One region of the Streptomyces sp. NBC_01268 genome, then DNA from elsewhere that is predicted to be linked to it. Evidence: riboswitches for the same ligand, from Rfam matches in the RefSeq annotation. Region 1 holds a riboswitch; the other holds the start of a gene.

The links. A riboswitch is a leader RNA that binds a small molecule or an ion and turns the genes downstream of it on or off. The one in region 1 is predicted to bind glycine.
Region 2: another riboswitch for glycine. It lies ahead of gcvP (aminomethyl-transferring glycine dehydrogenase); the one in region 1 lies ahead of gcvT (glycine cleavage system aminomethyltransferase GcvT).

Annotation. Positions count from the first base shown of each region.
Region 1 covers NZ_CP108454.1:5,854,097-5,858,506, forward strand. Annotated here, with positions in the region: gene glyA (serine hydroxymethyltransferase) at 1-846, opposite strand, end outside; gene gcvH (glycine cleavage system protein GcvH) at 872-1,249, opposite strand; gene gcvT (glycine cleavage system aminomethyltransferase GcvT) at 1,379-2,503, opposite strand; glycine riboswitch at 2,661-2,772, opposite strand; gene OG309_RS26540 (AAA family ATPase) at 2,927-3,625, shown strand; gene OG309_RS26545 (enhanced serine sensitivity protein SseB) at 3,700-4,410, shown strand, end outside.
Region 2 covers NZ_CP108454.1:1,472,498-1,476,907, forward strand. Annotated here, with positions in the region: gene gcvP (aminomethyl-transferring glycine dehydrogenase) at 1-2,471, opposite strand, end outside; glycine riboswitch at 2,652-2,750, opposite strand; gene OG309_RS06255 (PRC-barrel domain-containing protein) at 2,864-3,253, shown strand; gene OG309_RS06260 (DNA polymerase IV) at 3,344-4,410, opposite strand, start outside.

The DNA.
Region 1 (4,410 bases):
CTTGAACTCCTCCGAGGCCGCGACCTTGAAGGAGACGGCCTTGGCCGCGATCACGTGCTCCAGGGGGCCGCCCTGGAAGCCGGGGAAGACCGAGGAGTTCAGCTTCTTGGCGAACTCCTTCTTCGCCAGGATGATGCCGCCGCGCGGGCCGCCGAGCGTCTTGTGCGTGGTCGAGGTGACCACGTCCGCGTACTCGACCGGGTTCGGGTGCAGACCCGCGGCGACCAGACCCGCGAAGTGGGCCATGTCGACCCACAGGTAGGCCTCGACCTCGTCGGCGATCCGGCGGAACTCGGCGAAGTCCAGCTGGCGCGGGTAGGCGGACCAGCCCGCGATGATCACCTTGGGGCGGTGCTCCTTGGCGAGGCGCTCGACCTCGGCCATGTCGACCAGACCGGCCTCGTCGACGTGGTACGCGACCACGTTGAACTGCTTGCCGGAGAAGTTCAGGCGCATGCCGTGGGTCAGGTGACCGCCGTGCGCCAGGTCCAGGCCGAGGATCGTGTCGCCCGGCTGGGCGATCGCGAAGAGGGCGGCCTGGTTGGCGGAGGCACCGGAGTGGGGCTGCACGTTGGCGTACTCGGCGCCGAACAGGTCCTTGATCCGGTCGATGGCGATCTGCTCGGCCACGTCGACGTGCTCGCAGCCGCCGTAGTAGCGGCGGCCGGGGTAGCCCTCGGCGTACTTGTTGGTGAGGACCGAGCCCTGGGCCTCCATGACCGCGACCGGAGCGAAGTTCTCCGAGGCGATCATCTCGAGGGTGGACTGCTGGCGGCGGAGCTCGGCGTCGACGGCGGCGGCGACGTCGGGGTCCAGCTCGTGGAGAGGGGTGTTCAGAAGCGACATGAATCGATCCCTTGGGGGTCTCGGTTTAGCCGGCGGTGAAGGCGGTGTACTCGTCGGCGCTGAGCAGGTCGTCCGGCTCGCCCGCGAGGCGCACCTTGAACAGCCAGCCGCCCTCGAACGGAGCGGAGTTCACGAGCGCCGGGTCGTCGACGACGTCCTGGTTGGCCTCGACGACCTCGCCGGTCACCGGGGCGTACAGGTCGCTGACGGACTTGGTGGACTCCAGCTCGCCGCAGGTCTCGCCCGCGGTCACCGTGTCGCCGACCTCGGGGAGCTGCACGTAGACGATGTCACCGAGCGCGTTGGCGGCGTGCTCCGTGATGCCGATCGTGGCGACGCCGTCCTCGACGGCCGACAGCCACTCGTGCTCCTTGCTGTAGCGCAGCTGCTGGGGGTTGCTCATGACCTGATTCTCCTGGATCGAGGGAGTACTGATGAACGTGGGTCTTGCGTGATGAGACACGAAGTGAGACATCCGAGTGAGGGAAACGTCACTCCTCGGACCCGAATGCGTCACTCGGGTCCCTTCATGTCACTTCTGGCGCTTGTAGAACGGCAGCGCCACGGTCTCGTACGGCTCGTGCGCGCCGCGGATGTCGACGCCGACGCCCTCGGTGCCGGGCGCGGCGAACTCCGCGTCCACGTACGCCATGGCGATCGGCTTGCCCAGGGTCGGCGACGGGGCGCCGGAGGTGACCTCACCGATGACCTGCCCGTTCGCGACGACGGCGAAGCCGGCGCGCGGGACCCGGCGGCCCTCGGCGATCAGGCCGACCAGCTTGCGCGGCGGGGCGGACTCGGCGCGCTCGGCGGCCTTCTCCAGCGCCTCGCGGCCGACGAAACGGCCCTCGTTGGTGGTCTTCTCGAACTTGACGACCCGGCCGAGGCCCGCGTCGAAGGGGGTCAGCGCGGTGGTCAGCTCGTGGCCGTAGAGCGGCATGCCCGCCTCCAGGCGGAGCGTGTCCCGGCAGGACAGGCCGCAGGGGATCAGGCCGACGCCCGCTCCCGCCTCGGTCAGCGCCTTCCACACGCCCTCGGCGTGCTCGGGCTTCAGGAACAGCTCGAAGCCGTCCTCGCCGGTGTAGCCGGTGCGGGCGATCAGCGCGGGGACGCCGGCGACGGTTCCGGGCAGGCCGGCGTAGTACTTCAGGCCGTCCAGGTCGGCGTCGGTGAGGGACTTCAGGATGCCGGGGGACTCCGGGCCCTGGACGGCGAGCAGCGCGTAGGCCTCGCGGTCGTCGCGGACCTCGGCGTCGAAGCCCTCGGCGCGGGCCACGAGCGCGTCCAGGACGATCTGGGCGTTGGAGGCGTTGGCGACGACCATGTACTCGGTCTCGCCCAGGCGGTAGACGATCAGGTCGTCGAGGATGCCGCCGTCCTCCTGGCAGATCATCGTGTAGCGGGCGCGGCCGTTGCCCACCGTGGAGATGTTGCCGACCAGGGCGTAGTCCAGAAGGTCGACGGCCTGCGGGCCCGTGACGGTGATCTCGCCCATGTGGGAGAGGTCGAAGAGGCCGGCCTGGTGACGGACGGCGTTGTGCTCGTCGCGCTCGCTGCCGTAGCGCAGCGGCATGTCCCAGCCGGCGAAGTCGGTCATGGTCGCGCCGAGCGAACGATGCAGCGCATCGAGGGCGGTCAGGCGGGGGGCAGTGCTCATCGGGTGGCTCCCGGGTCCCAGGGCGTGCGGGGCACGACATGCATGACGGAGGACGGTCCTCCCCATCTGTCATGGAACCTGAGAGGTTCACCGAGGGCATCCTCGGCTTGCACCTTGGGTGGGGTCGCGACAGGCGCGGCCCGCTTTTCAGATCTGCCTCATCCACGCGGTACGGGGCCTGAGAGATTCAAGGGAGGAACTTGCTCCTTCGGCGCCCGGGCGCACCCTGTGACTGCGGTGCGTGACCGGAACTCTCCCGCGCGGATTCGAGCGGCCGGTATGTGGTTGTGGACGCTCGTGCGAGCGCCTGCGCGCACATCATTGCACGGCGGTTCGGCCCGGCAAATCGCTTGCGTCTCATTACCCTTTCTTTACACTTCGTGGGCAAGGGTCTCCGCAGGGCCTACCAGGGGGAGCGACGCGATGCAGATGCCGCCGAGGATGCCGATGCGGCCGGTCCAGCGCGCCGGCGCCTACGCCACCGGTGCGGGCATACCCGTGCAGCACGCCGGAGCCCGCGCCCGCGCCCGGACCCGCCGGGGCCGACTGCTGCGCGACCTGCGCGACCGCGGCGGCCGGGGCCCCCGCGCCCTGGCCTTCGCCATGGGCGACGTCGTGGTCGTCTCCGGACTCCCCGGCAGCGGCAAGTCGACGCTCATGGGGCGCACGGCCGAGGGCCGCGCCATCGACTCCCAGCACACCCGCGAGCGCTGGGAGGCCCGGCTGCCCCGCTACCTGCCGTACGCCGTCTACCGCCCGCTCGCCCGCCTCGCGCACTACGCGGGGCTCCGCCGCGTCCTGCGCTCCGGCGCGAGCGTCGTCGTCCACGACTGCGGCACCCAGTCCTGGGTGCGCGGCTGGCTCGCCCGCGAGGCCAGGCGCCGCGGCACCGCCCTGCACCTGATCCTGCTCGACGTCGAGCCCGCGACCGCCCGCGAAGGGCAGCTGGCCCGCGGCCGCGGCGTCTCGGGCTACGCCTTCGCCCGCCACCGCCGCGCCGTCGGCCGGCTCGTGCGCACCGCCGAGGCCGGCCGGCTGCCACCGGGCTGCGCCTCGGTCACCCTGCTCGACCGGGACGCGGCCGACGCCCTGCGGAAGATCGGCTTCCGCGACGTGGCGTGAAGCACTCCACGGTCTTTCCGCACCTTTTTCGGTCACGGCGGCGCCGACGCGCCGTTAAGGTGCTGAACCGCACCATGTGCCGAGAGGGAGAAGACGAGACCGTGGACGTGACGTGGCCGGGCAATGAGCTCGAAGAGGTACTGGCCGCCTCGCTCGGCAACCCCTCGGCCGGCGGCCGCCTGGTCGAGGTGCTCGGGCGCAGCCCCGTATGGGTCCCGCTGCCCAACGGCGGAAGCCCCGACAGCAGCGACCTCGACCTGCCCACCCTGGAGATAGACGGCTACGCCTTCGTTCCCGTCTTCAGCTCCGAGCAGCAGTTCCTCGCCTGCGTCGGCGACCACATGTCCTTCACCGTCGCCCCCGCCCGCGACTTCGCCCGCGGCCTGCCCCCGCAGCTCGGCATCGCCGTGAACCCCGGCGGCACCGTCGGCGTCCCGCTGCCGCCGCCCGCCGTCGCCGAACTGTGCCGGGCCGGCCGCACCCCCCTCGACGGGCCCGCCAGCGGCGGCCGCGTCCGCCTCTTCGAGCCCGACTGGCAGGACGACCCCGTCGACTTCCTCGCCGCCGCGTCCGCCGAGTTCGAGGCCACCGGCACCGTCGCCACCGCCCGCCGCGTCCTCGCCAGCGTCGAGGGCACCGAACCCGCCCTCTTCATCGGCGTCCAGCTGCTCACCCCCGACGCCGACCGCAACGGGCCGCTCGACGCCCTCGGCCGCGCCCTCGGCCGGGTCGAGGCGGCCTGGCCGGTCAACCTCATCCTGCTCGACGTGGCACAGGACCCGGTC
Region 2 (4,410 bases), 4.4 Mb from region 1:
GACAGCGGGCGCAGGTCCACGATGCACTCGTGGGCGACCAGGCCGGCCGGGCCGGTGTAGAGCACCGGGTAGTGCGGCTCCAGGCGCTTGGCGATGTAGTTCGCCGCGAGCACGGCCACCTGGGTGGCGCGCTTGAGGCCCTCGCCGCCCATCAGGCGCACGTACGACCAGGAGATCGGCAGGATGCCGGCGGAGCCCCACGGGGCGGCCGAGATCGGGCCGACGCCGGTCTCCGGGCCCGCGGTGGGCTGGAGCGGGTGGTTCGGCAGGTACGGGGCGAGGTGCGCGCGGACGCCGACCGGGCCGACGCCCGGGCCGCCGCCGCCGTGCGGGATGCAGAAGGTCTTGTGCAGGTTCAGGTGCGAGACGTCGCCGCCGAACTTGCCCGGCTTGGCGAGGCCGACCAGCGCGTTGAGGTTGGCGCCGTCGACGTACACCTGACCGCCGGCCTCGTGCACCTCGGCGCAGATGTCGGCGACGTGCTCCTCGAACACACCGTGCGTGGACGGGTAGGTGATCATCAGCACGGACAGCTCGTCGCGGTACTGCTCGATCTTGGCGCGCAGGTCCGCGACGTCGACCTCGCCGTCGTCGGCGGTCTTGACGACGACGACCTTCATGCCGGCCATCACGGCGGAGGCGGCGTTGGTGCCGTGCGCGGAGGACGGGATGAGGCAGACGGTGCGCTGCAGGTCGCCGTTGGCGCGGTGGTACGCGCGGACGGCCAGCAGACCGGCCAGCTCGCCCTGCGAACCGGCGTTCGGCTGGATGGAGACCTTGTCGTAGCCGGTGACCTCGGCGAGACGCTCCTCCAGCTCGGTGATGAGCGTGACGTAGCCGCCGGCCTGCTCGACCGGGGCGAACGGGTGCATCTGGCCGAACTCGGGCCAGGTCACCGACTCCATCTCGGTGGTCGCGTTCAGCTTCATGGTGCAGGAGCCGAGCGGGATCATGCCGCGGTCGAGCGCGTAGTCGCGGTCGGAGAGGCGGCGCAGGTAGCGCAGCATCGAGGTCTCGGAGCGGTGCGCGTGGAAGACCGGGTGGGTCAGGAACACGTCCGAGCGGAGCGCGTCGACGGGCAGCGCGTCCGCGGTGGCGGCGTCCAGGGCGTCGATGTCGGCGGTGACGCCGAAGGCGCCCCAGACGGCGTCGAGCTGCGCGCGGGTGGTGGTCTCGTCACAGGACAGGGAGACCAGGTCCGCGTCGACGCGGTACAGGTTGACGCCGGCCTCACGGGCGGCCGCGACGACGGCGTCCGCGCGGCCCGGCACCCGGGCGGTGAGGGTGTCGAAGAAGGCACCCTGGACCAGCTCCACGCCGCCCGCCCGCAGACCGGCGGCGAGGATGGCGGCGTACCGGTGGGTACGGCGCGCGATCCCCTTCAGGCCCTCGGGGCCGTGGTAGACGGCGTACATGCCGGCCATGACGGCGAGGAGCACCTGGGCGGTGCAGATGTTGCTGGTGGCCTTCTCGCGGCGGATGTGCTGCTCGCGGGTCTGCAGGGCCAGGCGGTACGCCTTGTTGCCGTCGGCGTCCACGGAGACGCCGACCAGGCGGCCGGGGAGCGAACGGGCGTGCTTGTCCTGGACCGCCATGTAGCCGGCGTGCGGGCCGCCGAAGCCCATGGGGACGCCGAAGCGCTGGGTGGTGCCGACGGCGATGTCGGCGCCGAGCGAACCGGGCGAGGCGAGCAGGGTCAGCGCGAGCAGGTCGGCGGCGACGGTGACGATCGCGCCGAGCTCGTGGGCCTGGTCGATGACCGGCTTGATGTCCCGGACGGCGCCGGAGGCACCCGGGTACTGGAGCAGCACGCCGAAGACGCCGCGCTCGGCGATCTCGGCGGGGATGCCGGCCGACAGGTCGGCGACGACCACCTCGACCCCGGTGGGCTCGGCGCGGGTCTCGATGACGGCGATGGTCTGCGGCAGGGCGTCGGCGTCGATGAGGAACACGCCGTTCTTGACCTTGCCGACGCGGCGGGACAGCGCCATGGCCTCGGCGGCCGCGGTGCCCTCGTCGAGCAGCGAGGCGCCGGAGGTGGGCAGACCGGTGAGGTCGGCGACCATGGTCTGGAAGTTCAGCAGGGCCTCCAGGCGGCCCTGGGAGATCTCGGGCTGGTACGGCGTGTACGCGGTGTACCAGGCCGGGTTCTCCATGACGTTCCGGAGGATGACCGGAGGCGTGAAGGTCCCGTAGTAACCGAGACCGATCATGGGGGCGAGCACCTGGTTGCGGTCGGCGAGCTCACGCAGCTCGGCCAGCACCTCGGCCTCGGTGCGGGCGCCCGGCAGGCCGAGCGCCTCGGCGTTCTTGATGACGTCCGGCACGGCCGCGGCCGTCAGCTCGTCGAGGGAGCCGTACCCGACCTGGGCGAGCATCTTCGCCCGAGCCTCGGTGTCGGGCCCGATGTGCCGCTGCTCGAAGGGAATGCCCTGCTCGAGCTCGGAGAGCGGAATGCGGTTGGCGGTCATGCTGCGGGGGCCTCCTGGTCGTCACGACCTGCGAGGGGCACCACGGCGCGGGTGCCCGGACGGCCTCCCCCTCTGTCATGTCAACCTGAGAGCTTCACCGGCCATGCCAAACGGCGGGGCCGGCTTTCACCGTCGGTGAGAGCGGATGCCGTCGACGCCCGCTCTGCTTTCCAGAGTGACCTCGTCCGCGCGGTACAGGGGCCTGAGAGATTCCGGGGAGGATTTGCTCCTTCGGCGCCACCGAAAGGTTTCTTCGGAGGACTCTCCCGCGCAGGGTCGTCAGCCACAGCCAGCCTACCAGCGCGGTTGAGCCCGGCATCGCTCAAGTGGCCGACATCCCAGTTGTGCACTTTCGTAGGGGTGTAGAGCAGTTGCGACCAGTTGGAGGGACCGTGCAGACCGATATCGATCCGCGCAGCCTGATCGGCCGCAAGGCGTTCGACCGGAACGGACACAAGATCGGGACCGTGGACGAGGTGTACCTGGACGACGCGACGGGCGTCCCCGAATGGGCTGCCGTGCGCACCGGCCTGTTCAGCCGCGACGCGTTCGTCCCCCTGGAGCCGAGCGAGCTGGTGGGCGACGGCCTCCACATCCCGTACGAGCGGGCCCTCATCAAGGACGCCCCCGATTTCGGCGTGGGCCGCCACCTCTCCCCCGAACAGGAACTCCAGCTCTACCGCCACTACAGCCTCGCCCTCCCGCCCCCGCCCCCGCCCCCGCCCCCGCCCCAGGACACCCCCCGGGACTTCGGCCGCCTGGCGGGCCAGGACGACGCGTAGAGCCCGCTACGGGAACACCCGCGCCCCTGGGGCCATCACCCGCACGGGTGGTGCGGGTGGGAGCCGCCGAGCCCGGCCGCAGGCCGGGCTTCACTCGGCTCCCGTCCCGGTCCCCTCCACCAGCGGCAGCGGATCCGAGGGCTCCAGGTCCGGATCGTCCACGGAGAACGTCCGCACCCGCCCCGGCACCACCGTCCCCGGCTCCTCGAACCGCACGGTGACCCGGCCGACCCCGCTCCCCTGCACCCACCCGGCCCCGTACTCCGCGTGCCGCACGTCCCGCCCCGGCGCCCAGTGCCGCTCGGTGGTCTCGGTGGCCGTGGGGGGCGCCTGCTCGGCCGCCTCGGGGCCCGCGACGGCCTCGGGGGCGGCCTCGGCCCGGGCCTCCGCCTCCGCCTGCGCGAACAGGTCCTCCTGGGTGTAGTCGGCGAGCCCGCTCACCCCGACCCCCAGTAGCCGCACGCCGCCCGTGGTGTCCACGAGGTCGAGGAGCCGCGCCGCGGCCTCCCTGACCACCACGGGGTCGTCCGTCGGCCCCCGCAGCGTCTCGGAGCGCGTGAGCGTCGAGAAGTCGTACCGCCGCACCTTCAGGACGATGGTCCGCCCCGAGTGCCCCGAATCCCGCAGCCGCGCGACGCACCGCTCCGCGAGCCGCTCCACCTCCAGCCGGATCCGCAGCCGGTCGTGCAGGTCGACGTCGAAGGTGTCCTCCACGGAGACCGATTTCGCGTCCCGCTCGGCCACCACGGGCCGGTCGTCGTGCCCGAGGGCCATCAGGTACAGCGAGCCCCCGTGAGCCCGCCCGAGGAGCCGTACGAGCTCGTCCTCGCCCGCCTCGACCACGTCGGTGACGGTGCTGATCCCGGCCCGTCTCAGGTGCTCCCCGGTGGCCGGCCCGACGCCGGGGATGATCCGCACCGAACGCGGCCCGATCAGCTCGCGCTCCGTACCGGGCTCGATCAGCATCAGCCCGTCCGGCTTGGCCTCCTCCGAGGCGATCTTCGCGAGCATCTTGGACCCGGCCAGACCGACCGACCCGGTCAGACCGGTCGTCGCGAGGATGTCCCGCCGCAGCCGCTCCCCCGTCGCCCGCGCGCTCGCGCTGTCGTCGGCGAGACCGCCGGCCTCCAGGTCCACGAAGGCCTCGTCCAGGCTGA